DNA from 4 places in the Arthrobacter sp. C152 genome. Region 1 is predicted to be linked to each of the others. Evidence: riboswitches for the same ligand, from Rfam matches in the RefSeq annotation. Region 1 holds a riboswitch; each other region holds the start of a gene.

Region 1 (7,671 bases):
CAAGGTCGTGGGCGCCGGTGACCAGCGGGATGCGCTTGGCGCCGTGGGCGGGCGGCCCGTCGTAGAGGGAGTCGACGTCGGAGAGCAGCACCAGCGCATCGGCGCGCACCAGGTGTGCCACGAGCGCGGCGAGCCGGTCGTTGTCGCCGAAGCGGATTTCGTGGGTTGCCACGGTGTCGTTTTCGTTGACCACCGGAACCACGCCGAGGCTGAGCAGCCGGTCCATCGCGCGCAGGGCATTGCTGTGCTGGCTGCGGCGCATCAGGTCCTCTGCGGTCAGCAGCACCTGGCTGACCGTGACGCCGTGTGCACCGAACGCCTGGGTGTACCGGGCCATCAGCAGGCCCTGGCCCACGCTCGCCGCCGCCTGCTGGGTGGCGAGGTCGCGGGGGCGTTTGGCCAGGCCGAGCGGAGCCAGCCCGGCGGCGATCGCACCGGAGGAGACCAGGATGATCTCGGTTCCCTCGTTGCGTTTCGCCGCCAGCGCGTCCGCGAGGGCGGTCAGCGCTTCTTCCGAAATTCCGCCCTTGATGCTGGTGAGCGAGGACGATCCCACCTTCACCACGATGCGGCGGGCCTGCGCCAGCACGCTTCTGTCGGCGGGCGCCAGCGGTTCGGCCGCCATGGCCCTGGAAGTCGCCATGGCCCTAGAAGTCATCGTCCGCTTCCACTCCGCTCTCCCTGAGGGGCTGGGCAGCGCGGCGTCCGCTGACGGATTCCGTCCAGATCCCGGCCTTGCGTTCCGCTTCAAGCTCGGCACGGGCGGCAGCCTTGGCCTCGCGGCGCTCCAGCTGCTCCTCGCGCTTCTGGCTGCGGGTGGGGCGGTCGCCGATGTCGGCGAACCGGACGTCGGTGCCGCGCGGCGAGGCCAGGAGTTCAGCCCCCGCCATCATGGTGGGCTCCCAGTCGAAGACGACGCCGTCATCCTCGCCTATGACCACGGTGTCGCCTGGCTTGGCGCCCTGCTTGAACAATTCTGTTTCCACGCCCAGCTTGGCCAGGCGATCGGCCAGGTAGCCGATGGCTTCCTCGTTGGTGAAGTCGGTCTGCTTGACCCAGCGCTCCGGCTTTTCGCCCAGGACGCGGAACAGCGGCTCCAGGTTCTTCTCCTCGCGCCGGATCTTGAACCCGGTTTCGTTGACGGGCCGGGGCCGCAGCACGGCAGGCTGGACCTTGGGCGGCGCAGCTTCGACGGCGTCACGCGCGGCCTGGACGATTTCGGCCATGGCAAAGCCGAGCTGCCGCAGTCCCTCGTGGCTGGTGGCGGACACTTCGAAGACGCGGTAGCCGCGGGACTCCAGTTCGGGCCGCACAAACTCCGCCATGTCCTTGCCGTCCGGCAGGTCAACCTTGTTCAGGGCCACCAGGCGCGGGCGGTGGTTCAAGGGAACCACCTGGCCGTCCTGGCCGGCGTAGCTCATGTCCACGGCGTACTTCTCCAGCTCACCTTCGATGATGGCGAGGTCCGAGAGGGGGTCGCGGTCCGATTCCAGGGTTCCGCAGTCCAGCACGTGCACCAGGGCCGCGCAGCGCTCAACGTGGCGCAGGAAGTTGTGGCCCAGGCCCTTGCCTTCGCTGGCGCCCTCGATGAGCCCCGGCACGTCGGCGATGGTGAAACGGACGTCGCCCGCCTGCACGACGCCCAGGTTGGGTATCAGCGTGGTGAACGGGTAGTCGGCGATCTTGGGCCGCGCGGCGGACATGGCGGCGATGAGGCTGGACTTGCCTGCCGACGGGAAACCCACCAGCGCGATGTCGGCGATCGATTTCAGTTCGAGCACGATGTCGCGGGAATCACCTTCGATGCCCAGCAGGGCGAAACCGGGTGCCCGGCGCTTCTGCGAGGAGAGGGCGGCATTGCCCAGGCCGCCCAGGCCGCCGGCGGCCGCAACGTACTCGGTGCCTTCGCCGACGAGGTCCGCCAGGACCGTGCCGTCCTTGGATTTGACTACCGTGCCGTCCGGTACGGGCAGCACGAGGGTCTCCCCGTTCTTGCCGCCGCGCCAGTCCCCCATGCCCGGGCCGCCGTTGCTGGCGTGCCGGTGTGGTGCGTGGTGGTAGTCAAGGAGCGTGGTGGTCTGGTGGTCCACGCGCAGGATCACGTCGCCGCCGTTGCCGCCGTTGCCGCCGTCGGGCCCCCCCAGCGGCTTGAACTTTTCGCGGTGGACGGAGACGCAACCGTGGCCGCCGGTCCCGCCGGATACGTGCAGGACTACCCGGTCTACAAAGCTGGCCACGTGGATCTCCTCAAAGCTGTTTATGCGGCGCCCGCGGACGCCACATCGATTGTAATGCGGTTAAAAGAGCAGTGGAGCGGACCAACAGGCCCGCTCCACCACTTCAGAACTGGTTGTTACTCTGCAGCTGCAGCAGCAACGATGTTGACGACGCGGCGACCGCGGCGGGTACCGAATTCGACGGCGCCCGGGGTCAGCGCGAACAGGGTGTCGTCGCCGCCACGGCCAACGCCGGCGCCCGGGTGGAAGTGGGTGCCACGCTGGCGGACGATGATCTCGCCGGCGGAAACCACCTGGCCGCCGAAGCGCTTGACGCCGAGGTACTGAGCGTTGGAGTCGCGGCCGTTGCGAGTGGAGCTCGCGCCCTTTTTATGTGCCATCTGAAATGCCTGCCTTTAAATTCTGGGGAATCTGTTGAAATACCTGAACAGTAACCGGAGGTTACTTGATGCCAGTGATCTTGACCTTGGTCAGTTCCTGGCGGTGACCCTGGCGCTTCTTGTAGCCGGTCTTGTTCTTGAACTTCTGGATGACAATCTTCGGACCGCGGAGGTCCTGGAGGATTTCAGCCGTAACAGTAACCTTGGCCAGGTCGGCGGCGGCGGAGGTGACCTTGTCACCATCAACCAGGAGCAGGGCGGGCAGCTCGATGGTGCTGCCGGCTCCACCGGCGACGCGGTTCAGGGTAACGAAGTCTCCAACGGAAACCTTCTCTTGGCGGCCGCCTGCGCGGACAATCGCGTACACCACTTGGGAACTCACTTCTCTCGACGTTTATAACAAAATTGCGTGCGGTACCGGCTCAATAAGCCTGGTTTCTCGCTGTGCCTCAACGCCGTGGGGTTAGAAACCCAAGTGTTGGCGTAAGCACCGAAGATCAAGAATACGCTAGTTTCATCTCCGGCCGCAAATGAGGCTGGTTCCGGCGGGTGGGTTGTGATAGTAACCACAGGCCCACGGCCGCGCCGTCACCGTGCCGTTCCATGATACCGGCGCAGTTGCCGGCGGAACGTCAGGAATGCAGCCGCGGCGCGTCGAAGAAATCGACTTCGAGCTGGCAGGACTGCCGGAAGGCCGTCACCATGGCGTCCCGTTCGTTGTCAGGGGCGTTCCGCCCGGCCGCGTCCACAATCGAGATGGCCTGGCGGGTGGCCTCGGCGAAGGCTTCGTCGGCGTAGGTGCGCAGCCAGTCCGCATACGGGTGGCCGTGGGGCTCCCCCGCCGCCAGGAACTGGGCGTGCAGCTTTTCGCCCACTTCGGCGTAGAGCCAGAAGCAGGGCAGGACCGCGGCGGCCAGCACCGCGTAACTGCCCGACGCCGATGCCGCGGTCAGGTGGTCAACGTAGGACTTGGTCACGGGGCCCAGGCCGCGCTGCGCCGGGCGGGTGCTCAGCCACGACCGGTGCAGCTCCGATTCCACCTCGAGGCACTGCCGGGCAGACCCGGCCCAGAACAGCTGTTCCGCCTCCGACGGGGCCAGCGCACTGGCCCTCGCCAGGACCCGGGAGTAGCCGTTGAGGTAGATCGCGTCCTGGGCGAGGTAGTAGGCAAACTCTTTCTCGGGAAGGTGGCCGCCGGCCAGGCCCCGGATGAAGTCCAGCTCATGGATTTCGGCCAGGTACGGCTCGGATTCGGACCACAGCCGTGCCGCGAAGCCGCCCTCCGGCAGGGAAGGCCGGACGTGGTGGAAATGGTGGACGGGCCCGTTCCCCTGCCCCACCTCCAGCTGTCCGGAGTTTTCCAGGGCTCCGGCCAGCCACGGCTTGACCGTACGCAGGGATGCTTCCCAGTTGCCCACGCGCGCCTGCACGGTGGCCATCGCGGAGGACAGCGAGCAGCCCGTCCCGTGGCTGTTGCGGGTGGGCACCCGCTCTCCAGGCACCTCCACCACTTCGCTGGAGAGCTGGCCGGAGGTGTTCACCAGCGCATCCGGGCAGGCGGATCCGCCCAGGTGCCCGCCTTTCACCAGGATGGTGGCACCGGTGGCGTCGGCCAGCCGCCGCCCTTGCTCCAGTGCCGCCGCCCACGTTTGCGCCTGCTCTTCGCCCACCAGCATGGCAAGCTCGGGCAGGTTGGGGGTGATGAGGTGGGCCAGGGGCAGCAGGTCACGGAGCGCGGCTTCCGCGGATTCCTTCAGCAGCCGGTCGCCGCTGGTGGCCACCATCACCGGGTCCAGGACCACGACGGCGGGACGCACCGCGGCAAGCCAGTCACGGACGATGCCGATGACGGCGTCGTCGCCCAGCATGCCGATCTTAACCGCGTCGATGCAGATGTCGTCGCTGACCGCCTCGAGTTGCTGGGCCAGGAAGGCGGCAGGGGGAACGTGGACCGCCTGGACGCCGCGGGTGTTCTGCGCTGTCAGGGCGGTGATGGCTGCCATGCCATACCCGCCGTGCGCGGCGATGCTCTTAAGGTCGGCTTGGATGCCGGCGCCACCGGAGGGGTCGGATCCTGCGATGGACAGGACCCGTGGGATCGCGCGCCCCGCTGGCTTCACGGCGCTTCCGGACGCAGCTGGCAGGGGCATGGAAAGGGTCGAAGACAACGGACATCCCTTCGCCGGTACTAGCCGGACAGGTTCAACGGGTGTGGATCTCAGCCGGCCCTGTGCGCGGCACCCCGTGTCGGTTTCCAGACTAGCTGTTATGGCCGGCCCGCAATAGGTGACTGCCGCGGATGCAGGAAGTCCCCGCCCGTGGGCCGTTCCCCTGGCGTGAGGGAAACGGCCCGCGGCGCGGGGACTTCCGGTGATGCGTTGGCGCCTAGAGCTCCGACGCGGGCACTCCGACACCGAGGATAATCGGTTCCTCGGCGGGCTTGCCAGCAGCGGCTGACTGGGCTTTCGCCGTTTCCGGAGCCTTGGCCTCGTGCGAGTGCCCGGCGGCGGACCCCGGCGCGCTCTCGTGGTGCTGGACGGTGGTCTCGTTGGCAGCGCCCTGGGCGCGGCTGGCACCCCGGTGGCGCCGCGGCCGGCGCTGGCGGGACTGGTCCGGGGCAGCCGCTGCCGTTTCCGGGCCGGCCGCCGCAGGATTGGCCTCCGGCGCAGCCTCGGCGGGCGCGGTTTCCACCGCGGGAGCAGGCTGCGCGGTTTCCACGGCAGGAGCGGGCTGTCCCAGGTGCGCGAAAGCTTCCGCGAGCCGGTCCAGGGTGAGCGCGGGCTGGGCCTGCTGCTCCCCTGCGTGGTCCACGAACGGCAACGGCACTGTTTCGCCGCCGAAGGTGAGGACGGCAGCCGGCCGGGTGCCGGCGTCGTGCTTCTCCGGCTCTGCCGGGGACTCCTGCTGCACCAGCGGCTGGGCCGGCGCCGCCTGCCGGGCGGCCGCAACCTCGTCATCGTGCAGGTGCGCCGCGTGGGCGGCAGCGGCGATGTTGGCCAGGGCGAGCCTGGTGGCCTCCGCCTTCGCGTGCCGCTCGGCGTCGGCCGGGTCCGGATGGACGGTGTGCACATGCACGGGCGCCGCCGGGGCAGCTTCCGGCTGCTGGCCGCCGCGCCCGCGCCGCCGCTTGCGCTCGGAACGTCCGGCGGGCTGGCCGTTGTCGGTCCGGTGCCCCTCGTTCCGGGATGCTTCCGGCCTGGATTCGGGCCGGTTGTCCGAACGCTGTACGTGGTGCTCCGCCGCGACAATGTTGGCACGGCGGTGCTCCACGGGGTCGTCGTGGGTGACCACGCCGCGGCCGGCGCAGGCCTCGCACTGCTCGCCGAAGACTTCGAGCAGGCCGGTGCCCATGCGCTTGCGGGTCATCTGGACCAGGCCCAGCGAGGTGACCTCGGCCACCTGGTGCTTGGTGCGGTCCCGGCCCAGGCACTCCACCAGGCGGCGCAGTACAAGGTCGCGGTTGGATTCCAGGACCATGTCGATGAAGTCGATGACGATGATGCCGCCGATGTCCCTCAGGCGGAGCTGGCGCACCACTTCCTCGGCAGCCTCGAGGTTGTTCTTCGTGACTGTTTCTTCGAGGTTGCCGCCGCTGCCGGTGAACTTGCCGGTGTTGACGTCCACCACGGTCATGGCTTCGGTCCGGTCGATCACCAGGGAGCCGCCGGAGGGCAGGAAGACCTTGCGCTCCAGGGCCTTGTGGATCTGCTCGTCAATGCGCCAGGCCGAGAAGATGTCCTGGTCCTTGGTCCACTTTTCCAGGCGGCCCACCAGGTCCGGCGCCACATAGGTGACGTAGGCCTCGATGGTGTCCCACGCTTCTTCGCCGGACACGATCAGCTTCGAGAAGTCCTCGTTGAAGACATCCCGGACCACCTTGATGGTGAGGTCCGGTTCGCCGTACAGCAGTTCCGGCGCCAGGATCTTCGTGGACGTGGACTGGCTTTCAATCCCCTCCCACTGGGCACGGAGGCGGTTGATGTCGTGGGTCAGCTCCTCCTCGGAAGCGCCTTCGGCAGCGGTGCGGACAATGACGCCTGCCTGCTCCGGGAGCCGGTCCTTGAGGATGCGCTTGAGCCGGTTGCGCTCGACGTCGGGCAGCTTGCGGGAGATGCCGGTCATGGAACCACCCGGCACGTAGACCAAGTACCGGCCCGGAAGGGAGATCTGGCTGGTGAGGCGGGCGCCCTTGTGGCCCACGGGGTCCTTGGTCACCTGGACCAGGACGGTGTCGCCGGACTTCAGGGCGTTTTCGATGCGGCGCTGCTTGCCTTCGAGGTTGACGGCCTCCCAGTTCACCTCACCGGCGTAGAGCACGGCGTTGCGGCCGCGCCCGATGTCGACGAACGCAGCCTCCATGGAGGGCAGCACGTTCTGCACCTTGCCCAGGTACACGTTGCCGATCAGGGAGTCCTGCTGGGTCTTGGAGACGAAGTGCTCGGCCAGGACGCCGTCCTCGAGGACGGCGATCTGGATCCTGTCGTCGCGCTGCCGGACGATCATCTGCCGGTCGACGGACTCCCGGCGCGCCAGGAACTCCGCTTCGGTAATCACGGTGCGGCGGCGGCCGGTGTCGCGGGACTCGCGGCGGCGCTGCTTCTTGGCTTCCAGGCGGGTGGAGCCCTTGACGCTGGCCACCCGGTCGCTGGCCGGCGCCTCGCTCACGGAGCGGGGGGCACGCACGCGTGTCACGGTGTTGGGCGGGTCGTCGTCCCCGCCGCCGGTCAGCTCAAGGTCCTGGTCGCCACGGCGGCGGCGGCGACGGCGGCGCGAGGTGACGCCGTCCTCCAGCTGCCCGCCGGTGTCCTCGTCCGTGTCCTCCGCGCCGTCGGCGTCGGAATCGGTGCTGCCCTCGGTATCCTCGGCGGCTTCGCCGATGCGGCTGCGGCCGCGCCGGCCCCGGCTGCGGCGCCGGCGGCGTCCTGCAGAGTCCTCCGCTTCAGTTTCTTCTTCGTCCTCGTCCGGTTCCGCGGCGGCGGGCGCGGGGCGCTTCACCGCGCTCAGGTCCGGGGCCTGGAACAGCACCGACGTCGGAGAGCCCGGTTCCATGAACA
Region 2 (7,671 bases), on a different contig from region 1:
CGTTCCAGAAGGGCGAGTTGGCGCTGAGCGCCGTCAGTACCGCGAGTTTGTCCCGGATGCGGTCCAGGACCGCTACGCCCTCTTCGGGGGATTCGATGTAGGTGTGGACGTGGAAGCCGCAGGTCAGCTGTTCCTGTGCGGTCAGGCCAAACCGCTCCAGCATCCTGGCATAGCGGGGGTCGGGGGTGGTGTGGCTGGTGGACGCCAACGGCGACGTGGCCAGCGCGGCCACCCGGGCATCGTGTTTTTGGGCCGCCTGGTCGGCGAGCGTCCGGCCTGCCCGGATTTGGACGAGCAGGCTGTCGTAATCGAGGCAGGGCCGGGTCTGTGTCTCAATCTGCTCCAGCTTGAGCTCGGCACTCAAGCCCATCTCGTCGTCGTGCTCCCCCTGCTTTCCGGTGTGGTGCAGCGCGGGGTCCGCGGGGAAATCGTCCGCCGCCACCCTCTTGCCGGCCAGGAGCGCGTCAGCCAGGGCAAGCGGTTCTCCGGACTCCGGATCAACAATCAGGAGTTCTTCCTCGACGCCGAATGTACGCATAGGTTCATTCTGCGACAGTGGCGGTGGATGTGAAGCCGCCCCGCCCTTCATGACGAACCGTGAATGGTCAGTCCTGGAAGTACTCCACCTTGGCCCCGATGGTGTTCAGCCGCTCGGCCAGATCCTCGTATCCGCGTTCAATCACGTAGATGTTCCGCAGTTCGGAGACGCCCCTGGCCGCGAGCATGGCCAGCAGCAGGCAGGCGGCCGGACGCAGGGCGGGCGGGCAGCCCACCTCAGCGGCACGCCACCGGGTGGGGCCGTTGACGTAGATACGGTGCGGATCCAGCAGCTGTACCTGGGCGCCCAGCCGGTTCAGCTCCGTCAGGTAGATGGCCCGGTTCTCGTACACCCAGTCGTGGATCATCGTCTGGCCCGTGGCGTTCGCGGCGATGACCGCGAAGAACGGCAGGTTGTCGATGTTCAACCCCGGGAACGGCATGGGGTGGATCTTGTCCTCCGGCGCCTTCAGCTCGGAGGGCTTGGTGGTCACGTCGACCAGCCGGGTGCGGCCGTTGCGCGCCATGTACTCCTCGGAGACCTCCAGCTGCTGGCCCATCTGGCCCAGCGTGGCGAGCTCGATCTCCATGAACTCGATGGGTACGCGGCGGACCGTCACCTCCGAGTTGGTGACGATGCCCGCGGTGATGAGGCTCATGGCCTCGATGGGGTCCTCGGAGGGGAAATACTCGATCTCGGCGTCGATCACCGGACGCCCCGTGATCTTCAGGGTGGTGGTGCCCACGCCCTCGATGGTGACGCCGAGCATCTGGAGGTAGAAGCACAGGTCCTGCACCATGTAGTTGGGGCTGGCGTTGCGGATCACGGTGGTTCCCGGACGGTGGGCGGCCGCCATGATCGCATTCTCGGTGACCGTGTCGCCGCGTTCGGTGAGGACGAAGGAGCGGTCGCGGGTATCGGCGGGCGGTGCCTGGACCGTGTAGAAACCCGCGCTGGCCTCCACCGAAAGCCCAAACTGGCGCAGCGCCTGCATGTGCGGCTCCACGGTCCGGGTACCCAAATCGCAGCCTCCGGCGTAGGGCAGCCGGTACTCCCTGGACTCGTCCAGCAGCGGCCCCAGCAGCATGATGACGCTGCGGGTGCGGCGTGCCGCGTCAACGTCCATGGCGTCCAGGTCAAGGACTGCAGGGCGGCGCAGGCGGAGGTCGGTGTCGTTAAGCCACGTGCATTCGACGCCGATGCTGGTCAGCACCTCGACGATGCGGTTGACCTCCTCGATGCGGGCGAGGCGGCGGAGTACGGTGGTGCCGCGGTTGATCAGGCTGGCGCACAGCAGCGCCACGCCGGCATTCTTGCTGCTGTTCACGTCCACGGCGCCGGACAGGGTGCGTCCGCCCTCCACGCGCAGGTGGGTCATCTGCGGCTTGCCCACATTGACGATGCTCCGCTCGAAGATGTTCTCCAGCCGCTGGATCATCTTCAGGCTCAGGTTCTGCTTGCCCTGCTCCATCCTGGCGACAGCACTTTGGCTGGTGCCGAGTTCGGCGGCGAGCTGGCCCTGGGTCCAGCCCTTCTCGCTCCGGGCGTCCCTGAGCATGGCGGCAACGTGTTCGGCGGTCTCCTGCGTCATGACACAAATATATCATTTATGAGTTATCCCGGCGCCCCGACGCGACCGGAGAGCAACAAGGAGTCAGGTACTACCCGGTAGATGCGATAGGCTGCCGGCGCTAGCTGCCGAGCCAGACCATGTTCCACGTCCCCGCGGATACGGCGGCCGCCAGGGCAAGCCCGGCCACCAGGACACCGCCGGCGAGCACCCACACGTCCAGTGCGCTGTAGGTGGATTCTCGGGCCCAGGTCCGCGGCCCGCCCCCGAATCCCCTGGCCTCCATGGTCATCGCCAGCCGGGACGCACGGCGGATCGCCTGCACCAGCAGGCCGAAGCTTTGCCCCAGCGTTGCCTTTACGCGCTGGGCCACGTTGCCGCGGGAGCCAACGCCACGGGCCCGGCGGGCCATGCCGATGGTCTGCCATTCCTCAGCCATCAGGCCCACCAGGCGCATCGCGGCCAGGGTTCCCAGGACGAAGCGGTGCGGCAGCCGCGCCTTTTGCGCCAGCGCGTCGGCGAGGTCCGTGGGATCGGTGCAGCTCATGAGCAGCACCGCGGGAAGCGCGATGGCGAACCCGCGGAGTAAAAACCCGATCCCCAGCTGCAGGGACCCCTCGCTCATGCTCCAGATGCCGACGTCGAGCAGGATCCTCCCGCTGTCCGGAGCCAGGATGGAGGTGCTCCAGCCCCCGATGGCGGCGGCGAGGATGAGCGGCCAGCCGCGCTGCCACAACAGGGACGGCGTCAGGCCGGCAAGCGGGAACAGGAGCACCTCGAACGCCAGGGCCACCGAGGCGGAGACCCAGTCGATGGACAGCGCCAGGACCGCCGTGATGAGCACGACGGCGGCGAACTTGCTCAGCGGGTTGGCCCGGGTCAGGAGCGCGTGGTTGCCGCGCAGGGTGAGTTGCTGCCTCATGGCGCCACCGCTTCCGCCGCGGCCATCCGCAGTTCGGCCCCGCCCAGGGCGGCGGTGAACTCGGCATCGTGCGTCACGGAGACCACCGCGGTGCCGGCGTCCAGTAGTTCGGACAGGAACGATGCCAGCTCCGCCCAGGTGTTGGCGTCCTGGCCGAAGGTGGGCTCGTCCAGCACCAGGACCTGCGGGCTGGCGGCCAGGACGGTGGCTACGGACAGCCGCCGCTTCTCGCCGCCGGACAGGGTGTACGGGTTGGCATCCACCAGGGCGGTCAGCCGGAGCCGCTCCAGCAGCTCGTCGACCCGTTCCCCGCCGTGGCCCAGGTGGCGTGGGCCGAAGCGCAGTTCATCGAGCACCTTGCCCGTCACGAATTGGTGCTCCGGCTCCTGGAACACGGTGCCAACCCGCGAAATCAGCTGTTCGGCCTTCCACTTGTACGGATCGATGCCCGCGCCGCGGCTCAGGTCCAGCGTGGCGGACACCGTCCCTGCCACCGGTTCCAGCAGGCCGGCGAGCGTCAGGGCGAAGGTCGATTTACCGGCACCGTTCGGCCCGGTGATGGCCAGCGCCTCCCCCGCCCGGACCTGGGCCGTGAGGCCTTCCTGGACCGGGACCGGCGGCACCTTCCGGAAGCCGCTGCGGCGCGGACGCTCGCGGGAAACGGCAAGCTGCTCGGCGGCCAGCAGGAGGTTGCCCGCCCCGGCGGCCGGAACTGCCGCACGGCTTCGGGTTGCCGGCACGTAACCGGGCACCCAGACTCCCGCGGCAGCGAGCATGGTCCGGGCCTCTGCAAGGACGCGGTCCGGCGGGCCGTCCAGGAGTACGGCATCCTCAGTGGCGGAGCCGGGCTGCAGGACCACGATCCGGTCCACGACGTCCTTCCACACGGATACCCGGTGTTCCACCACCACCAGCGTGGCCCCGGTCTTGTCGAGGCAGCGGGCGACGGCGTCGCGGACTTCCAGCACTCCGTCCGGGTCCAGGTTGGCGGTGGGTTCGTCCAGCAGGATCAGTCCGGGGCGCATGGCAAGGATGCCGGCCAGCGCGAGGCGCTGCTTCTGCCCGCCGGACAAGGCCGACGTCGGGTGGTCCAGCGGAAGGTGGGCAAGCCCGACGTCGTCCAGCGCCTCGTGTACGCGCGCCCAGATGGCGTCGCGGGGCACCGCGAGGTTCTCGGCGCCGAAGGCGGCGTCGTCACCCAGCCGCGACAGGACCACCTGGGTCTCCGGGTCCTGCTGCATCAGCCCGGCATGGCCGCGCCGGGCGCGCGGGGACTCCCCGTCGACCAGCAGCGAACCCGCCTCGTCGGCATCCCCCGCCTCGCCGTCGTCATTCACATCCCCCAGCACCCCGGCAAGGGCATGCAGGAGCGTGGACTTTCCGGCGCCGGAGGGACCCAGCAGGAGCACGCGCTCCCCCGGGCTGATGTCAAGGTTGAGGGCGTTGACGGCCGGCTTGGACCTGCCGGCATGCCGCCAGCCCCAGCCTCGGGCGGTGATGGCGGCAGGCCTGGCGGGAGCCCCGGCGTCCTGGGAAGCGGCGGGCATCAGGAGAAGACGGGCTCCGTTGCGGCCTTGCGCGAGGCGAAGGAGCTCAGGACCCCGGTGCGGGCCAAGCCGCGGGTCGCGATCCAGGACAGAGCGCCGGCGATGATGGCTCCGGAGACCATGCAGAAGACGATGTAGGCCAGCTTGTCCGCGCCGGAGTAGGCGATGTTCCAGCCCCAGGGCGCGAAGGAGTCGTTCAGGCCGCAGAACAGGCCGGATGCCGCACCGGCCAGCAGGGACACGGGCAGGTTGAACTTGCGGTAGACGAAGATCGCGAAGACGATCTCCGCGCCCAGGCCCTGGACGAAGCCGGAGAACAGGACGGACGTGCCATACTGCGAACCCATGAGGAGTTCACCGGTGGCTGCCACGGTTTCGCAGAACAGCGCGGCTCCGGGCTTGCGGATGATCAGCATCCCCAGGACACCCGGGATCATCCAGCCGCCGGCGATGAGGCCGGTCAGGGGCGGGTAGGCCGCGTTCATCGGCACGGATACCGCGGCCGCGCCCTGGGACCAGGCCCAGAAAATGACGCCGCCGGCGATGGCGACGAGGGCCGCCACCACAATGTCCACGACGCGCCAGGACTTGCTGGTGGTCTTCTTGATTGCTGCTGTGCTCATGTGATCCTCCTGGGTAACAGGAGGGGAAAGCGAGGCAATCCGGCATTGACTGCCGTTGCCAATCACTTCGAGAACTCGACTCCCTTGCGCCGGTACTAACCGGATCAGGTTCGAGGGTCTGCGGCGGTCCGCACTCTCAGCGCCCACCTGCGGTTTCCCGGCCTGGCCGGGATGCCGACGGCGGCGCTCCCCTGTCGTTGTAAATGGTGGTTTTGGTTCAATTCAGGCGTGTATTTCAGCCCTTGCGGGCGTGGTCAAGTTTACACCTGGCGAGGGGTAGATTGTGGGGCATGAGTGCCAATCCGCCGCATGTGACCGAGTTCGATCCGGATTCCCTCGACACGCAGCCCGAAGGGTCCCTGGAGGCGTTGATCGCCCGCGTCGAGGCGGAGGTCCGGGAGCTGCAGTTCCCCGGGTTTTCCCCGGATGACGCCCTGAACCTTGGCCTCCTCCTCGTGGAACTGGGCAAGGAGCGGGACCTTCCCATCGCCATCGACATCACCAAGGGCGAGCAAGTCCTCTTCCATGTCGCACTGCCGGGCGCCACGCCTGACAACGGCCACTGGATCCGGGCCAAGCAGCGCACCGCCGCACGGTACGAGGTGCCGTCGCTCCTGGTGGGCCTGCGGGGCCGGCTGGGCGGCGGCCGGATTGAAGACAACGCCTGGTTCGACCAGTCCCGCTACGCCGCGCACGGGGGTGCCTTCCCCATCTTCGTCACGGGAGTGGGAGCGGTGGCCACCGTCACCGTTTCCGGGCTGCCCCAGGTGCAGGACCACGACCTGGTGGTGGAAGCCCTCCGGGACGTCCTCGGCTCGGCTCTGGACGGATAGGGCGGGCGGGCCTGGCCGGGCCGCCCGGGGTCAGCGGTTAGGCTGGAGGCAGTCCGCTTTCCGCCGTCAAGGAGTACTGGGAATGAACCTTTTCATCAAGCTGCTCGGAACCGGGGTGAGCCTGCTCGCGGGCCTGGCCGGAACCAAGGTGGTCAACACCGTCTGGGAAAAGACCACCGGGCAGAAAGCGCCCACCGGCAAGAACGAGGATGTCCCCACCAGCCTGCGTTCGGCCCTGACCTTCGCGTTGATTTCGGCGTCGGTCAGCGCCATCATCCAGGTCCTGGCCAACCGCGGCACCCAGCGCGCCATCGCACGCTTCGCCAAGAGCCAGGACATCGTCTAGGACCTAGCGCGCACCGCCGTCGCCGGAGCCGTCCCCGCGGGCAGCCTCGGCGGCGGCTTTTTGCACGACGGCCTCGAGTTCGTCCGCGCTGAGCAGTTCCCGGTGCAGGTGCTTGGTGCGGTATCCCGCCCGGCCCACCATGTGCGCGGACACGGGGACCGTGAGGAGCTGGAAGATCCAGGCCACCAGCAGCACCGGCCACACCCACCACGTCCTCAGCTGCAGGCCTATGGCTGCCAGCAGCAGGAACAGGCCCAGGACCTGGGGCTTGGTGGCCGCGTGCATCCGGGTCAGCAGGTCCGGGAAGCGCAGCAGGCCGACGGCGGCCGCGAGGGACATCAGGGCGCCGACCACCATAAAGACGGCCGAGGCCACGTCGATCCAGGCATCGGGGCCGGAGAAGTCAGGATTCATTGGGGTCAACCCTCCGGTCGGCAACGAAGCGGGCCACTGTCACGGACCCGATGAAGCCGATGATGGAGATGGCCACCACCAGCATGAGGTTGTTCAGGTGGCGGTTCACTGCCATGTCGATGCACAGGGCGGCGCCCAGGATGGCGAGCAGCACGTCGGCCGCGAGTACCCGGTCCAGCAGCGAGGGGCCGCGCGCGATCCTGATGATCGCCCCCGCGGCGGCCAGGGAAAGGATGACGGCTGTCACGGCCAGGACTGCCTGCATCATGCGGCTGCCTCCGTTCGTACGGCTTCGAGTTCCTCGCGGGAGCCCATGATGCGGATCAGGCCGGCCTCGATGGACCGCACCTCGTTCCGCAGGCTTTCCACGTCGTCCCGGGAGGTGATGTTGATGGCATGCAGGTAGAGGGTGGACGTGGACCTGTCCACCTCCACCACCAAGGAACCCGGGATCAGGGAGATCACGTGCCCCGTCGCGGTGACGATCAGGTCCTGGTGGCTCCGCAGCGTGACAGCGACGACCGCGTTGGTGACCCTGGGGCCGCGGGCCACGGCAAGGTAGAGGACCTGGGCGCTGGCCACCGCCACCTTGCCCAGGAATGCCAGCGCGAAGGGCACGGCATAGAGGATGTTGAACCGGCCACTGAGCTCCACCGGCGGGAGGTAGAACAGCCTGGCGACTCCCACCGCCAGGAGCGCGCCGAACAGCAGGTTGCCGGGGCTGAAGTCCTGCCACAGCGCCCCCCAGACGATCACCAGCCACACCAGCAGCGGCAGCTCCTGGCGCAGGGAAATTCTTTGCCGGCTCATCGTCCTCCTCCCACGACGGGCGTGGCCGGGACGGGGGAACCGCCCAGGACCGACTGGATGTACGGGGT
Region 3 (7,671 bases), on a different contig from region 1:
CTATACTGGATTCAGAACAACTTCCCATCCCCTTTCAACCGAAGGAGTGCACCACATGCTCATCGAGCGCATTTACGACGAAGACCTCGCCCAGGCCAGCTACCTGATCGGCTGCCAGGCAAAGGGCGAAGCCATTGTGGTGGACGGCCGCCGCGACATCTCCGTGTACCAGGACCTGGCTGCCAGGAACGGCATGAAGATCGTGGCCGTCACCGAGACCCACATCCACGCCGACTACCTCTCCGGCACCCGCGAACTGGCCGCGGCCACCGGCGCCAAAATCTACGTCTCCGGCGAGGGCGGCCCGGACTGGCAGTACGAATTCGAGGGCGAACGGCTCCACGACGGCGACGCCATCACACTGGGCAACATCAGCCTCAAGGCCCTCCACACTCCGGGGCACACCCCCGAGCACCTGTCCTTCCTGGTGACGGACGGCGCCTTCAGCGACCAGCCCGGCTACCTGCTTTCCGGTGACTTCGTCTTCTCAGGCGACCTGGGCCGGCCCGACCTGCTGGACGAAGCCGCCGGCGGCATCGACACGCGGTTCGAGGGCGCCAAGCAGCTCTTCGCCAGCCTCCGCGACAAGTTCCTTACCCTGCCGGACTACGTCCAGGTCCACCCCGCGCACGGCGCCGGCAGTGCCTGCGGCAAGGCCCTCGGCGCCATCCCGTCCTCCACGGTGGGCTACGAACGCCTCTACGCCTGGTGGGGGCCCTACCTCGCCGCCAACGATGAGCAGGGCTTCATCAACGAACTCCTCGATGGGCAGCCTGACGCGCACGCCTACTTCGGCCGCATGAAACGCGAAAACCGGGTCGGCCCTGATGTGATGGGCGAACGCCCCGCGCTGAAGGAACTGGACACCGCCGATGTCGCACAAGCCCTGGCAGCGGACACCCTGACCTTCATCGACACCCGCTCCAACAGCGAAGTCCACGAGGGCACCGTGCCCCGGTCCCTGAACGTTCCGGCCGGCAAGTCCGTTGCCAGCTACGGCGCCTGGGTGGTCAACCCGGAGACGGACAAGAACCCGCTGGTTCTGCTGGCCCAGGACCAGGAGCAGGCCACGGACATGTGGGACCACCTGGTCCGCGTGGGCATCGACAACGTGGCCGGCTACCTCACCAGCATCGAGGGACTGCCCACCGTCACTCCGAAGCTGATCCAACCGGAGGAACTCGACGGCTTCGACGCCGCCATGGTCCTGGACGTCCGCAACAAGACCGAGCACCGGGCCGGGCACGTTCCGGGATCACACCAGCTCAGTGGCGGCCGCGTCATGTGGCACCTGGACGAGCTGCCTGCCGGCGGCACCATCGTGTCCTACTGCCAGTCAGGCGTGCGGAACTCCGTGGCCGCCAGCGCCCTGCGCCGTGCCGGGTACGACGTCGTCGAACTTGACGGCAGCTACGCCGCCTGGACGGCGTGGCAGAACAGCGTGCCCGCGACCTGACTTTCCCAGACCGCCCGGGCAGGACCCCCCTCCTGCCCGGGCTTCCGGCCCGGGCGCGTACCCCCCGCGCCCGGGCCACCTTTATGATGGCGCAACGAAGGGAAAGCAACGGATGACCGGTAGGAGAACCCCCGACTCCAGCCCTGACGGCCCTGGAATGGTCCTGGGCCTGCGGCAGAACCTGGCCCAGTTCCTGCTGCTGGTGGCAGTCAACGCGCTCGTCGGAGGCGCCCTCGGCCAGGAACGGACCGTCCTGCCCCTGCTCGCCACCGAAGTGTTCCACCTTGACCTCTATACGGGCGCACTGACCTACATCCTTGCCTTCGGCCTCGCAAAGGCCGGAACAAATTACTTTGCGGGCACGCTGTCCGACCGGTACGGCCGCAAACCGGTCCTCGTGGCCGGGTGGCTTGCAGCGATCCCCGTCCCGCTGATGCTGATCGCCGCCTCGTCCTGGGGCTGGATCATCGCAGCCAACGTGCTCCTGGGCATCAGCCAGGGGCTCACCTGGTCCACCGCCGTCATCATGAAGATGGACCTCGTCGGGCCCAGGCAGCGCGGGCTCGCCATGGGCTTCAACGAGGCAGCCGGCTACCTGGGCGTCGCGGGCACGGCGCTGGCCACCGGTTACCTCGCCTCCACGTACGGGCTCCGTCCCGCTCCCTTCCTGCTCGGCGCCGCGTACGTTGCGCTCGGGCTGGGACTGACGGTCCTGGCCGTACGGGAGACCCACCACCATGCCCGGGCCGAAGCCTTAGGGCACGCGGGCCCACACCGCAACGCCGGTGCCGGGCTCACCACGCGCCAGGTGTTCACCCTCACCAGCTTCAAAGACCGTTCCCTCTCCGCAGCCAGCCAGGCCGGACTCGTCAACAACCTCAATGACGGGCTCGCCTGGGGCCTCTTCCCCGTCCTGTTCGCCGCCTCCGGCCTGGGCCTGGGCCAGATCGGCATCCTCGCAGCGGCGTATCCGGCCGTGTGGGGCGCCGGGCAGCTGGTCACCGGCGCACTCTCCGACAAATACGGGCGCAAACCCCTGATTACCGCGGGCATGCTGGTCCAGGCCGCGGCCCTGGCCATGGTGGCGCTGGGCACGGACTTTGGCACCTGGCTCGCCGCCGTCGTCATGCTCGGCGCAGGTACCGCGATGGTCTATCCCACCCTGCTCGCCGCCATCGGGGATGTGGCCCATCCCGAGTGGCGGGCCCGGTCCGTGGGCATTTACAGGCTGTGGCGCGACTCCGGATTCGCCGTGGGTGCCCTGCTGTCGGGAGTGATCGCGGACGCCTTCGGCATCCCTGCCGCCACCGCCGCCGTCGCTGTCCTCACCGCCGCTTCCGGCGTGGTCGTTGCGGTGCGCATGCGCCGCACCGACCACCACGGCGTGCGCTGAGACCCTAGGGAACGAGTTCGAAATGGACCTGCCGGGCAGCGATGTCCGAGGCAAGCAGCCGGACCCTGACCTTGGTGCCGGATTCGAGTTCACCCGCGCAACGGGCGGTCACTGCGGGCTCGGCCACCTGGATGATGCCCGAGTTGCCGTTCCCGTTCTTGCCGTTGCCGTTTCCGTTCTGCGGCTTGGAACCGGAGATCACGATCGCGTCGAACTCCTGCCCGATGTGGTTCACCAGGAGCGCAGCCTCCACCGTGTCCAGGGCCATGCGCTCCATCCGGGACGCCAGCTGGTCCGACCCGGCCATGATCCCCGGCAGCAGCGGAAGGGCTTCGCGGGCCCAGGAGGGCACGTCCCCGCCGTTACTCAACGCCTCGCAGATCACCAGCACGAAGCGGTCCACCAGGCGGCGCAGGGGAGCGGTGGTGTGGGCGTACGCGGCACCGATGGCTGACTGGACGGCGTCTTCGGGCACGTCCCCGTCAAAGGCCGTGTAGGAGGCGCCCCGGAACAGCATGCCGGCCGAATGCATGATGGCCAGCTGGCGCGGGTCCCTGGGGTCCAGGGACCGCAGATATTCGCCGTAGCTCATTTCCCCGTCCCACGGCCTGCCCAGCACCTCGGTCTGCAGCCGGAAATGCCGCAGGGAGCGTTCGTCCGGCGCGGGCATGGTGCGCAGGATGCCCACCTTGCCGGCGAGCATCATCTGCGCGGCCGCCATGCCCGTCATCAGCGAAATCTGCGCATTCCAGTCCTCGATGGGAAGCTGCGGGACGGCGTCGATCCGGAAGCCGCCGTCGGGCAGCTGGACAATCTCCTGCTCCGGCATGTTCAGGCTGGCGCCGTTGCGTGCCCGCTCCAGCTGCACCCGCTTCAGGCCCACCTCGCGGAGCAACTCCAGCACGGGGTGGGCGCTGCCGGCGTCCAGGGCCGCCTGGGCACCCTTGTAACTGAGCTTGTCACGGCTGCGGACCCGGGCACGCCGGACGCCGACCGAGGAAACTTCGGCGTCGCCGTCGAGCACGAAATGCCACACGAAAGCAGAGCAGTCCTGGCCCGGCAGCAGGCTGCCGGCGCCCTCACTGATGACCTCCGGATGGAGCGGGATGCGGCCGTCCGGCGCGTAGAAGGTCTGGCCGCGGCGCCGCGTCTCGGCATCCAGCGGACCTCCCGGGGCCACAAAGGCCGGCACGTCGGCTATCGCGTACAACACGCGGTAGCCCGCGCCCTCCTGCTCGATGAAGACCGCCTGGTCCAAGTCCGTGGAGGAGGCGGGGTCGATGGTGACGAACCCTACGCCGGTCAGGTCGTAGGCCGGCAGCTCGAGCGAGGCGACGGCCGCTTCGGCGTCCTCTACGGCTTCCGCGGGGTAGGGGCCGGGCAGCTCCAGTTCCGTCCGCAGCGCACCCAACGCCGCCTCAAGGGCATTCTTGTGGTCGTGGACGTTGGGGGCCAGCCGATGGTGTGACACAAAACTCAGCGTATCCCCAAGTGCGCCGATAGCGCAGGCTCAGGACCCGGCGGCGTCCAACGCGTCGAGCAGGGAGGAGGCGGCCGCGGCGGGATCTGCGGCCTCCGTGATGGCGCGCACCACCACGATCCTGCGCGCACCCGCTTCAGCCACCTCGTGCACGTTGCCGTGGTCGACGCCGCCGATGGCAAACCAGGGCACGGCGTCCCCGGCCTGCCGGGATGCTTCGGCCGCGTACTTCACGAGTTCAGGGCCGACGGCGGTCCTGCCGGGTTTGGTGGGCGTGGCCCAGACGGGGCCTACGCAGAAGTAATCCAGGCCGGAGGGACCCGCTGCGGCGTCGAGCGCGGCGTCCACCTGGGCGGGGGTGTGGCTGGAGAGGCCGATGGCCGCATTGCCGTTGACCAGGGTGCGCGCCGCCGCCAGCGGCAGGTCCTTTTGGCCGATGTGGAACACCGGAGCCCCGGACAAGACCGCGATGTCCGCCCGGTCGTTGACGGCCCACAGCCGGCCATGGCGCACCGCTGCCTCCTTCAGCACCGCCAGGAGGTCCAGTTCCTCCGCCGCCTCGATGCCCTTGTCGCGCAGCTGGATGATGTCAACGCCGCCCGCGAAGGCGGCATCGACGAATTCCGCGAAGTCGCCGCGGTCCCGGCGCGCGTCCGTGCAGAGGTACAGGCGGGCGGCGTCCAGGGCGGGAATTAATGAGGGGGACTGATTCATGCCTGCAAGCCTAGTTCCTCTAAACTGGGCAGGTACTGCGGGAGCCCGCGGCAGCTGTCACAAAGCGCCGGGCTGAGAGGGCGTCAGAGCCGACCGCTTGACCTGATCCGGTTAATGCCGGCGTAGGGAAGGAAACATGTGAGCAGCCCCCTCAACATTTCGCCCGGGCCCGCGGATCCCCCCATCCAGGCCGACGTCGCCGTCATCGGCGGGGGAGTGGTGGGGCACGGCATCGCCTGGGAGGTACAGCGTTCCGGACGTTCGGTCGTGCTGGTCGATGACGCCCCGGGAACCGGTGCCAGCTGGGCCGCGGCAGGCATGCTGGCCCCGGTCAGCGAACTGCATTACCAGGAGGAAGACCTCCTGGAACTCATGCTCGAATCGTCATCGCTGTGGCCCGGCTTTGCCGCCGGCGTCGCCGCGGCTTCGGGTTCCGATTCCGGATACCAGACGACGCCGACCCTCGCCGTGGGTGCCGACGCCGCCGACCGCGCGGCCTTCATGGACCTCCGCGCCGTGCAGCAGGCCAACGGGCTGGCGGTGGAGCCCCTCACGGTCCGGGAGGCCCGCCGCCGCGAGCCCCTGCTGAGCCCCGGGATCGCCTGCGCGCTGGACACCCCCGCCGACCACCAGGTGGATCCGCGGCGGCTGGTCGCGTCCCTGCGCCGGGCGCTCGCCGCCGCTGCCCTGGCAACACCGGACGTGGCCGCGGCCGGGGCCGTGGACGGGTTTGCCGTGCCGGACCGGGCAACCGGGCTCCGGTGGGAAGGCGGTGCCGTCGCCGGAGTCCACCTCGCCGGGGGTGGCAGCATCCGGGCGGCGGAAACCGTGGTGGCCAACGGGCTGCAGGCAGGGGCACTGGAGAGCCTGCCCGCGGGGCTTGAGCTGCCCCTGCGTCCCGTGCACGGCGACATCCTCCGCCTTGCCGTGCCGCGGCACCTCCGGCCGCTGGTGACCGCCACCGTCCGGGGGCTGGTCCACGGAATTCCGGTGTACATCGTCCCCCGCCAGGACGGAACCGTGGTCATCGGTGCCACCCAGCGGGAGGACGCGCTCTCCGGCGGCCTAAGCGCCGGCGGCGTCTACCAGCTTCTGCGGGACGCCCAGGCCCTGGTGCCGGCCGTCGCCGAACTGGAGCTGCTGGAATGCACCGCCCGCGCGCGTCCCGGCACCCCCGACAACGCCCCGCTGCTGGGCCGGGTTCCGCAGCCCGCCGGCGCCGGCCCGGGCCATGTTCCGGGCCTTGTCATCGCCACCGGATTCTTCCGCCACGGCGTCCTGCTCACCCCCGCGGCGGCAGCCATCTGCAGGGACCTGATGGACGGCACGGCCGATCCCCGCTGGGAGCCCTTCGTCCCGGACCGGTTCTCCCGGCCCCTGACAGCCGCCGGCACGCACACCAAGGAGACTGCATGAACATCACCCTCAACGGAAACCCCCACACGGTGGCTGATGGCGCGTCCATCACCATGCTCGTCAGCCAGGTCACCGGCCGCCCACTCGCCGCCAACGGCCAGGCGACGGACGGCAGGAAGCTCGGCGTCGCCGTCGCGCACAACGCCCAGGTGGTGCCGCGCAGCCAATGGTTCGCCACGGCGCTCGCCGACGGTGACGAGATCGAACTAGTCACGGCAGTACAGGGAGGCTGACACCATGACCGAAACCAGCACCATCAATCCCGCCGGCCAGGCCGGCAACGGCGACGCCCTGGTGATCGACGGCGTCGAACTGGGATCCCGGCTGATCATGGGCACCGGTGGCGCGCCCAGCCTGGACGGCCTCGGCGCCGCCCTCCTGGCATCCGGCACGGCGCTGACCACGGTGGCGATGCGGCGCTACTCCACCGCCGAGACCGGCACGCTGTTCCAGCTGCTGGTGGACCACGGCATCCGGGTGCTGCCCAATACCGCCGGCTGCTTCACGGCCCGGGACGCGGTCCTCACGGCGGAACTGGCCAGGGAGGCCCTGGAGACCGACTGGGTGAAGCTGGAGGTCATCGCCGACGAACAGACCCTCCTGCCGGACGCCGTGGAACTCGTGGAAGCCACGGAGCAGCTCGTAAACCGCGGCTTCAAGGTCTTCGCCTACACCAACGACGATCCCGTACTGGCGCTGCGGCTGGAAAACCTGGGCGCCACCGCGGTGATGCCGCTGGGCGCCCCGATCGGCACCGGCCTGGGCATCCTCAACCCGCACAACATCGAGCTCATCGTTTCCAGAGCCTCCGTTCCGGTGGTCCTGGACGCCGGGATCGGCACCGCCTCCGATGCGGCCCTGGCCATGGAGCTGGGCTGCGACGCCGTGCTGCTGGCCACCGCCGTGACGCGGGCGCAGAATCCGGCGTTGATGGGGGAAGCGTTTAAGCACGCGGTGATCGCCGGCCGGATGGCGAAAGCGGCCGGCCGCATTCCGCGCCGCGAGCACGCTTTGGCATCGTCTGCGATGGAAGGCAGGGCCGAGTTCCTGTAAACCGGCGCCCTTAAAAGGCTGTGGCCACCACCCGTGCGGGTGGTGGCCACAGCCTTTTACGCAGCCTCGGCCGTCAGCGCCGGAGGATCGCAGTCAGCTGCTCCATGTCGCGGCGCGCCCGCGTGCGGCCCAGGTAGGCGACGGCACCGATGGAAGCGG
Region 4 (7,671 bases), on a different contig from region 1:
TCCATGAAGAAGATGCTCATGATGATGCCGGGCGCGCAAAACATCCGCCAGCAGCTTGAGCAGTTCGACGAGCGCGAAATCGACCGTGTCGAAGCGATCGTCCGCTCGATGACGCCGCACGAGCGGGTGGCGCCCAAGATCATCAACGGCTCCCGCCGGGCACGCATCGCCCGCGGTTCCGGCGTCCACGTCTCCGAGGTCAATGGCCTGCTGGAGCGCTTCGCCCAGGCCCAGAAGATGATGAAGAAGATGGCCCAGGGCGGCATGCCGGGCATGCCCGGGATGCCCGGCCTTCCGGGCGCCGGCGGCGGGGCGCGGAAGAATGCCAAGAACGCCCCGAAGAAGAAGGCCAAGTCCGGCAACCCGGCCAAGGCGGCGCAGGAGCGCAAGGAGGCCGAGGCGCGCCGTGCCAACGCGTCCAAGGCGCTGCCCACCGGTGCAGCGTTCGGCCAGCAGGGTGGCGACTTCGATCCCTCCCAGCTGAACCTGCCCAAGGGCTTCGACAAGTTCCTCGGCAAGTAGCGGCCCAACTCAGTAGCGCCAAGTGTCGTTTTGAGCGTTCAAAACGACACTTGGCGCTACCTACTTGGGATGTCGGTGCCGTGGAATAGGGTTGGGAGATGTTCAAGCAGAGGGTAGTGTTCGTGCACGGCGCCGGAAGCTTCGGTGCCGCAGCGTGGCCGCGCCAGCACGGCATGGCGTTGTCCTACGATGCCCTGTTCCTGCGCCGGCACGGGTACGACCCCGTCGCCGAACCCGCGGAGTCCTCTTTCACGGAGGACATGGACATCGTGCTGCGGTCACTGGCCGACGACGGCCGGGGAGCTGCCGGGGGACATGTGGTGGCACATTCCCAGGGGGCCATCGCCGCCATGATGGCCGCCGTCGAACGCCCCGACCTTGTATATTCCCTGACCCTGGTGGAACCGGCGTGCCTCTCGCTGACCGCCGAACTGCCGGCCACTGCGGCGCACATCAGCCTGATGCGGCCCCTCCTGGAGGTCCGGCACCAGCTCGGCGACGAGGACTTCCAGCGCGAGTTCGTCCGCCGCGTCTACGCCACGGACCTGCAACAGCCGGCCACCGCAGAGGAAAAGCGCTCCGCCCGGAGGCTGCGGCTCCAGGTACCCTCATGGGAGGCGCCGCTGCACATCGTTCCGGGCGTTCCCACCCTTGTCCTGACCGGGGGCTGGGAGCCGCTGTACGAGGAGATTGCGGGCTACCTGCGGGAGACCGGCGCCCGGCACCGCGTTGCCGCGGGCGGGCACCGGCCCCATGATTCGCAGGACGGCGACCACGCCATCCGGCAGTTCATTGGCGAGGTCAGCCGGAGCGAACCGGCCCGGGCGTCCTAGCTGCCCGCGGGCACCTTCAGTTCAGGAAGGTAGACCTTGCCGCCGGCGGCGAGGAACTCCTCGCTCTTCTCCCGCATTCCGGATGCCATTTCCGCCAGCGCCGCCTGCGAATCGGCCGACCCGTATTCGTCCCGGATGTCCTGGCTGATCCGCATCGAGCAGAACTTCGGCCCGCACATGGAGCAGAAGTGGGCCGTTTTGGCCGGTTCGGCCGGAAGGGTTTCGTCGTGGAACGCCTCGGCCGTCTCGGGGTCCAGGGACAGCGCGAACTGGTCCCGCCAGCGGAACTCGAAGCGGGCCTTGGACAGGGCGTCGTCCCGTTCGTGCGCGCCCGGGTGCCCCTTGGCGAGGTCCGCGGCGTGGGCCGCGATCTTGTAGGTGATCACGCCCGTCTTCACGTCGTCCTTGTTGGGCAGGCCCAGGTGTTCCTTCGGGGTGACGTAGCAGAGCATCGCGGTGCCGTACCGGGCGATTTCCGTGGCGCCGATGGCCGAGGTGATGTGGTCATAGCCGGGGGCGACGTCGGTCACCAGGGGGCCCAGGGTGTAGAACGGGGCGCCCTTGCAGAGTTCCTGCTGGCGCTCCACGTTTTCGCGGACCAGGTGGAACGGCACGTGGCCGGGGCCTTCCACCATCACCTGGACGTCGTATTCCCAGGCGCGCTGGGTGAGCTCTGCCAGGGTGTCCAGCTCGGCGAACTGGGCGGCGTCGTTGGCGTCCGCGGTGGCACCGGGGCGCAGGCCGTCGCCCAGGGAGAACGCGACGTCGTACTTGGCGAAGATTTCGCAGAGCTCGTCGAAGTGGGTGTAGAGGAAGTTCTCCTGGTGGTGTGCAAGGCACCAGCCGGCCATGATGGACCCGCCGCGCGAGACGATGCCCGTGACCCGGTTGGCGGTCAGCGGCACATAACGCAGCAGCACGCCGGCGTGGATGGTCATGTAGTCCACGCCCTGCTCGCACTGTTCAATCACGGTGTCGCGGAAGATCTCCCAGGTCAGGGCGTTCGCTTCGCCGTTGACTTTTTCCAGGGCCTGGTAGATGGGAACGGTGCCGATCGGCACGGGGGAGTTGCGGATGATCCACTCCCTGGTGGTGTGGATGTCGTCGCCGGTGGACAGGTCCATGACCGTGTCGGCGCCCCACTGGGTGGCCCACTGCAGCTTGTCCACCTCTTCGGCGATGGAGCTGGTGACCGCAGAGTTGCCGATGTTGGCGTTGATCTTCACCAGGAAGGCCTTGCCGATGATCATCGGCTCGGATTCGGGGTGGTTGATGTTGCTGGGGATGATCGCCCGGCCGGCGGCCAGCTCGCTGCGGACCAGTTCGACGTCGCAGTTCTCCCGAAGCGCCACGAACCGCATTTCCGGCGTGATGATCCCCTGCCGGGCATAGTGCATTTGGGTCACCGTGCGGCCTTCGACGGCGCGGCGGGGCACCGGCTGCGCGCCCTTCCACTCTGCCGAGGCGGCGCCGCGGCGCAGCGCCGAGCGGCCGTCGTCGAGCAGGTTCCGCTCCCGGCCGCTGTACGCTTCGGTGTCCCCGCGCTCTGCGATCCACTGCTCCCGGAAGGGCTGCAGGCCGCGTACCGGGTCGCTGCCCGGGCCCGCAGTCCGGTACGTCCGGAAGGGAGGGTTGGGCTGGCCGTTCGGCGAATCCTGCAGCGCAATCTCGGTCACCGGGACCCGGATCCCGGACCCGGCGTCTTCGATGTACGCCAGCGAATGCGACTTCAGGGACTGGGTCACCTGCGGTGCTTCCGCGGACTCCCCGGCCGGGATCCGGGCAGGGTTCAACTGGGTGTTTTGTGTACTCAAGGAATACTCACTTCCTTCGCCGGCATTACCCGGACAGGTTCAACGGTCGCAGGCTGCGTCAGCCCGATCTCAGCCCCTGCAGGGGCACCCGTGTGGTCAGGAACGAAGCTACCACACGCCCCGCAGCGAGCCCCGTAACATTCCCCGGTGCTAGCCTGTGCGGGCAGCGAAAGGAAGTACCGATGCCAGAAGTCATCGAGTTCAGCGGCCCCATCCTGACCGGCCCGGAGAGCGTGGAGCACGGGCTCTGGTCGGTCGATGGCCGGCTCACGTTCAGCCGCCCTGCATCACCGCCTGGCCGGATCCTCGACGGGTGGGTGCTGCCGGGGTTCGCGGATGCCCACTGCCATATTGGCCTCGGCCCCGGCGGGCCCGTCGACTCCGCCACCGCTGAAGAGCAGGCCAGGGCAGACCTCAACGCCGGAACACTCCTGGTCCGGGACGCGGGCTCGCCCGCGGACACCCGCTGGATGCAGGGCGGCCGGGACTTCCCCGTCCTCATCCGTGCCGGCCGGCATATTGCGCGGACGCGGCGCTACCTGCGGGGGTTCGCGGAGGAAGTCGAGCCGGACGGCCTCGTCGAGGCCGTCCGCAAGCAGGCGCGCGACGGCGACGGCTGGGTCAAACTGGTGGGGGACTGGATCGACAGGGGCATCGGTGACCTGGCGCCGTCCTTTCCCGCCGCCGTCGTACGCGATGCCGTCCAGGCCGCCCATGACGAAGGCGCCCGGGTAACGGCCCACTGCTTCGCCGAAGACACCCTCGACCAGATGCTCGACGCCGGCATCGACTGCATCGAGCATGCCACCGGGCTCCTGCCCCGGCACCTGCCGCGCTTCGCGGAGCAGGGTGTGCCGATCGTGCCCACCCTGGTCAACATTGCAACATTCCCCCACATCGCCGCGCAGGCGGAGCCGAAGTTTCCCCGCTACGCCGCCCACATGCGGGCGCTCTGGGAACGCCGGGCCGAACGGGTAGCGGAGGCCTATGAAGCCGGCGTGCGGATCTTCGCCGGCACGGACGCCGGCAGCGTCATCCGCCACGGCCGGATTGCGGACGAAATCCTGGCCCTGCACGCCGCCGGCCTCCCCATGGCCGCCGCCCTGGACGCGGCCTGCTGGTCAGCCCGTACGTGGCTGGGAGGGGACAATCTCGCCGAAGGTGCCCGGGCCGACGTCGTGGTGTGCGCCGAGGACCCGCGGGCAGTGCCAGAGACGGTCAGGGCGCTTGCGCACGTCGTGCTCGGCGGCCGGCTCATCCGGTGAGCCGAAGCCGCCGGAGATTCCCTGCCCGGCACTTGGAATAAATTGAAGCTTCAAGTAATTTTAATGGGTGGACACCTCATCCGGAGGGCCCGCACCACAGGGAGCATTCAATGACTGCAGAAGCCACCACCCAGGACCTCCTACCCGCCGACCTCGCCATGGGCACCGTCATGCTCAAGGTGGGCGACATGAAGGTCATGACCGACTACTACCAGCGCGCCCTCGGCCTTGACGTCGTGGCGGAACAGGACGGGGGACTGTACCTGGGCCGGCTCCGGAAGCCGCTGGTGCACCTCGCGCCGGCCCCGGGCCTGAACCTCCCCGGCAGGGGCGAGGCGGGCCTCTTCCACACCGCGCTGCTCTTCGAGGACCAGGCGTCCCTGGCGGCCACCATTGCCACCGCCGCGCAGTACGAGCCGCGGGCCTTCACCGGCAGCGCCGACCACCTCGTCAGCGAGGCCTTCTACTTCACCGACCCCGAAGGCAACGGCATCGAGCTCTACTGGGACCGGCCCCGCAGCAACTGGTCATGGAACGGGACCGACGTCGTCATGGACAGCCTGGCCCTGCCGCCGCAGCGGTACCTCGAACAGCACCTCACCGAGGAATCACTTGAAAGCCAGCGCGCCACGGCCGCCGGCGTCGGGCACGTGCACCTGCAGGTGGGCGACGTGCAGACCGCGCGCGATTTCTACGTCGGAACACTCGGCTTCGAAAAAACCGCCGGCTGGCACGGCCAGGCGTTGTTCGTCTCCGCCGGGCGCTACCACCACCACATGGCCATGAACGTCTGGAACAGCCGCGGCGCCGGTCCCCGCAAGGACACGCTTGGCCTGGGCGAGGTGCTCATCGAAGTTCCCGCCGGTGACGACGTCGGGGCGCTGGCTGACCGGCTCAAGGTCGCCGGAGTGCCAGCCCACCACACCGGCGCCGAACTCCGCTTTGAGGATCCGTGGCGCAACAAGCTCCGCGTGGCCATCCGGTAGGGCCATGCGTGCGTGGCCCTGCCCGCAGCTACTAGGCTGATGCCGTACACCCGGGCGGCCAGCGGCGCCCGGAATGCAGCTTTGCCGACGGAAGAAGGGCACATCCCATGGGCTTCACTGAGATCTTTGTCGCCACCCATGACGCAGCACTGAAACGCGCCGGCGTCCTCGACGAAGGACGCGGCGGTGCCGCCGCAGCGCCTGCCGGGCAGGCCGTGCGGATCCAGGGGATCAGCGATTTTGAAGTGGAGCAGCTGGGCGACCTCGCCGGAACCGCGGTGCACGCCGGCGGGGCCGACTACGAGCTGACGATGGTGGATGTGGCCAGCGACTCGCTCCTTGCCGTGCCGGCCGCCATGGTCCGCGCCCTGGCCGACCTGCTCACGTATGAGACCGAGGGCGAAGGCAACGTCCTTGACGACGTTGCCGAGCAGTGGGCCGCCCAGGAGGACATGCCCTTCGGCGCCGTCCAGGCCCGGGACTACGTCCAGCAGCTGGCGGAGCTGGCCGCCGGAATCGGCGATTCCGAACGCACGGGCCTGTACGTCTGGTCCGCCTGAACCGTGTGACGGCCGCCAAGTCGAATTAACGCCACTGATCTGGCACAATGGTCAGGTACTCGATCCGCGCGGCCCCTCTCTCCGTGTCCGGATCCTGTCCTTCGAACCCCCAAGTATGGCCCGCCCCACGGGTGCAGAAAGCCGGGTTCACCCCTTTTCTGAAACAGGAGTGACCACAAAAGTGGCCGTAAAGATTCGCCTTAAGCGCTTCGGCAAGATGCGCGCCCCGTACTACCGCATCGTCGTCGCCGACTCACGCACCAAGCGTGACGGCCGCGCCATCGAGGAAATCGGCAAGTACCACCCCACCGAGGAGCCCTCGTTCATCGAGGTCAACTCCGAGCGTGCACAGTACTGGCTGTCCGTCGGCGCCCAGCCGTCCGAGCAGGTTGCCGCGATCCTGAAGATCACCGGTGACTGGCAGAAGTTCAAGGGCCTGCCGGGCCAGGAAGGCACCCTCAAGACCAAGGTCGAGAAGGAAGCCTTTGTTGCCCCCGAGAAGGGCTCCGTCATCATCCCGGAAGCCATCACCAAGAAGGCTTCCAAGTCTGACGCTGCCGAGGCTCCGGCCGACGCCGAAGCTGAGACCACCGAGGCTGAGTAAATTGCTGGCAGAAGCGCTGGAACACCTGGTCCGCGGGATCGTCGATTCCCCGGACGACGTCAAGGTCAGCTCGAAGAGCAACCGCCGCGGGGACACCCTCGAGGTACGGGTTCATCAGGATGACCTTGGCCGGGTGATCGGCCGCCAGGGCCGCACGGCGCGCGCACTGCGCACCGTGGTGGCAGCGCTGGCCGGCGGCGAACCGGTCAGGGTCGACGTCGTCGACACCGACCGCCGCCGCTGAGCGCCTGGCAACAACAGCTTTTCCTCCGGCCCCTCCACCTGCAGGTGGAGGGGCCGGACTGCTTTCACCAACACGGTGCCTTCACCAAAAGACACCACAATCCGGAACAGGGGAATACATGCAGCTTCAGGTGGCGCGGATCGGCAAGCCGCACGGAATCCGCGGGGAAGTCACGGTCCAGGTCCTGACCGACGCCCCTGGGGACCGGTTCGTGCCCGGCACGCAGTTCGTCGTTGAGCCGGCCTCCTCCGGGCCGCTGACCGTCTCGAGCGCGCGCTGGAACAAGGACATCCTGCTGCTGGGCTTCGAGGAGGTGGCGGACCGGAACCGGGCCGAGACACTGCGCGGCGCCAAGCTCTTCATCGAAACCGAGGAGCTCGACGAGGACGACGACGAGGGCTGGTACGAGCACGAGCTGGTAGGCCTGGAGGCCCGGGTCGGCTCACAGGTGGTCGGCAAGGTGACGGCGCTGAACACCATGCCCGTCCAGGACCTGCTCATGGTCACCACCCCCGCCGGCGACGAGATCCTCATCCCGTTCGTGGAGCAGATCGTGCCCGAAGTGAACATCGAGGAAGGCTTCGTCCTGCTCACCCCGCCGGACGGACTCTTCGAACTGAACTCCGAGGAAGCCGGCACCGACGGCCCTGAAGGCAGGGACTAAGGTGCGGATCGACGTCGTCAGCATCTTTCCCGAGTACCTGGCGCCCCTTGAACTGTCCCTGATTGGCAAGGCCCGCCACGACGGAATCCTGGACCTGCACGTCCATGACCTGCGCAGCTTCACCACCGACCGGCACCGCACCGTTGACGACACGCCCTACGGGGGCGGCGCCGGCATGG

What was found. A riboswitch is a leader RNA that binds a small molecule or an ion and turns the genes downstream of it on or off. The one in region 1 is predicted to bind thiamine pyrophosphate.
Region 2: another riboswitch for thiamine pyrophosphate. It lies ahead of ACYSM9_RS05520 (ECF transporter S component); the one in region 1 lies ahead of thiD (bifunctional hydroxymethylpyrimidine kinase/phosphomethylpyrimidine kinase).
Region 3: another riboswitch for thiamine pyrophosphate. It lies ahead of thiO (glycine oxidase ThiO); the one in region 1 lies ahead of thiD (bifunctional hydroxymethylpyrimidine kinase/phosphomethylpyrimidine kinase).
Region 4: another riboswitch for thiamine pyrophosphate. It lies ahead of thiC (phosphomethylpyrimidine synthase ThiC); the one in region 1 lies ahead of thiD (bifunctional hydroxymethylpyrimidine kinase/phosphomethylpyrimidine kinase).

What each region holds. Positions count from the first base shown of each region.
Region 1 covers NZ_JBTZSU010000019.1:4,784-12,454, forward strand. The annotation lists gene proB (glutamate 5-kinase) at 1-625, opposite strand, end outside; gene obgE (GTPase ObgE) at 648-2,237, opposite strand; gene rpmA (50S ribosomal protein L27) at 2,354-2,617, opposite strand; gene rplU (50S ribosomal protein L21) at 2,679-2,987, opposite strand; gene thiD (bifunctional hydroxymethylpyrimidine kinase/phosphomethylpyrimidine kinase) at 3,250-4,767, opposite strand; TPP riboswitch at 4,775-4,872, opposite strand; gene ACYSM9_RS13675 (Rne/Rng family ribonuclease) at 5,003-7,671, opposite strand, start outside.
Region 2 covers NZ_JBTZSU010000005.1:152,930-160,600, forward strand. The annotation lists gene ACYSM9_RS05500 (glutamate--cysteine ligase 2) at 1-538, opposite strand, end outside; gene ACYSM9_RS05505 (UDP-N-acetylglucosamine 1-carboxyvinyltransferase) at 606-2,129, opposite strand; gene ACYSM9_RS05510 (energy-coupling factor transporter transmembrane component T family protein) at 2,230-3,030, opposite strand; gene ACYSM9_RS05515 (ABC transporter ATP-binding protein) at 3,027-4,577, opposite strand; gene ACYSM9_RS05520 (ECF transporter S component) at 4,577-5,200, opposite strand; TPP riboswitch at 5,264-5,403, opposite strand; gene ACYSM9_RS05525 (heme-degrading domain-containing protein) at 5,491-6,033, shown strand; gene ACYSM9_RS05530 (DUF4235 domain-containing protein) at 6,116-6,379, shown strand; gene mnhG (monovalent cation/H(+) antiporter subunit G) at 6,383-6,793, opposite strand; gene ACYSM9_RS05540 (monovalent cation/H+ antiporter complex subunit F) at 6,783-7,061, opposite strand; gene ACYSM9_RS05545 (Na+/H+ antiporter subunit E) at 7,058-7,603, opposite strand; gene ACYSM9_RS05550 (Na+/H+ antiporter subunit D) at 7,600-7,671, opposite strand, start outside.
Region 3 covers NZ_JBTZSU010000014.1:61,817-69,487, reverse strand. The annotation lists gene ACYSM9_RS11875 (MBL fold metallo-hydrolase) at 56-1,456, shown strand; gene ACYSM9_RS11870 (MFS transporter) at 1,569-2,849, shown strand; gene ACYSM9_RS11865 (RNB domain-containing ribonuclease) at 2,854-4,320, opposite strand; gene thiE (thiamine phosphate synthase) at 4,360-5,043, opposite strand; TPP riboswitch at 5,071-5,189, shown strand; gene thiO (glycine oxidase ThiO) at 5,182-6,459, shown strand; gene thiS (sulfur carrier protein ThiS) at 6,456-6,692, shown strand; gene ACYSM9_RS11845 (thiazole synthase) at 6,697-7,512, shown strand; gene ACYSM9_RS11840 (hypothetical protein) at 7,586-7,671, opposite strand, start outside.
Region 4 covers NZ_JBTZSU010000011.1:14,544-22,214, reverse strand. The annotation lists gene ffh (signal recognition particle protein) at 1-522, shown strand, start outside; gene ACYSM9_RS10080 (alpha/beta hydrolase) at 621-1,355, shown strand; gene thiC (phosphomethylpyrimidine synthase ThiC) at 1,352-3,169, opposite strand; TPP riboswitch at 3,164-3,271, opposite strand; gene ACYSM9_RS10070 (amidohydrolase family protein) at 3,352-4,434, shown strand; gene ACYSM9_RS10065 (VOC family protein) at 4,545-5,420, shown strand; gene ACYSM9_RS10060 (hypothetical protein) at 5,528-5,980, shown strand; gene rpsP (30S ribosomal protein S16) at 6,162-6,584, shown strand; gene ACYSM9_RS10050 (RNA-binding protein) at 6,586-6,828, shown strand; gene rimM (ribosome maturation factor RimM) at 6,947-7,492, shown strand; gene trmD (tRNA (guanosine(37)-N1)-methyltransferase TrmD) at 7,494-7,671, shown strand, end outside.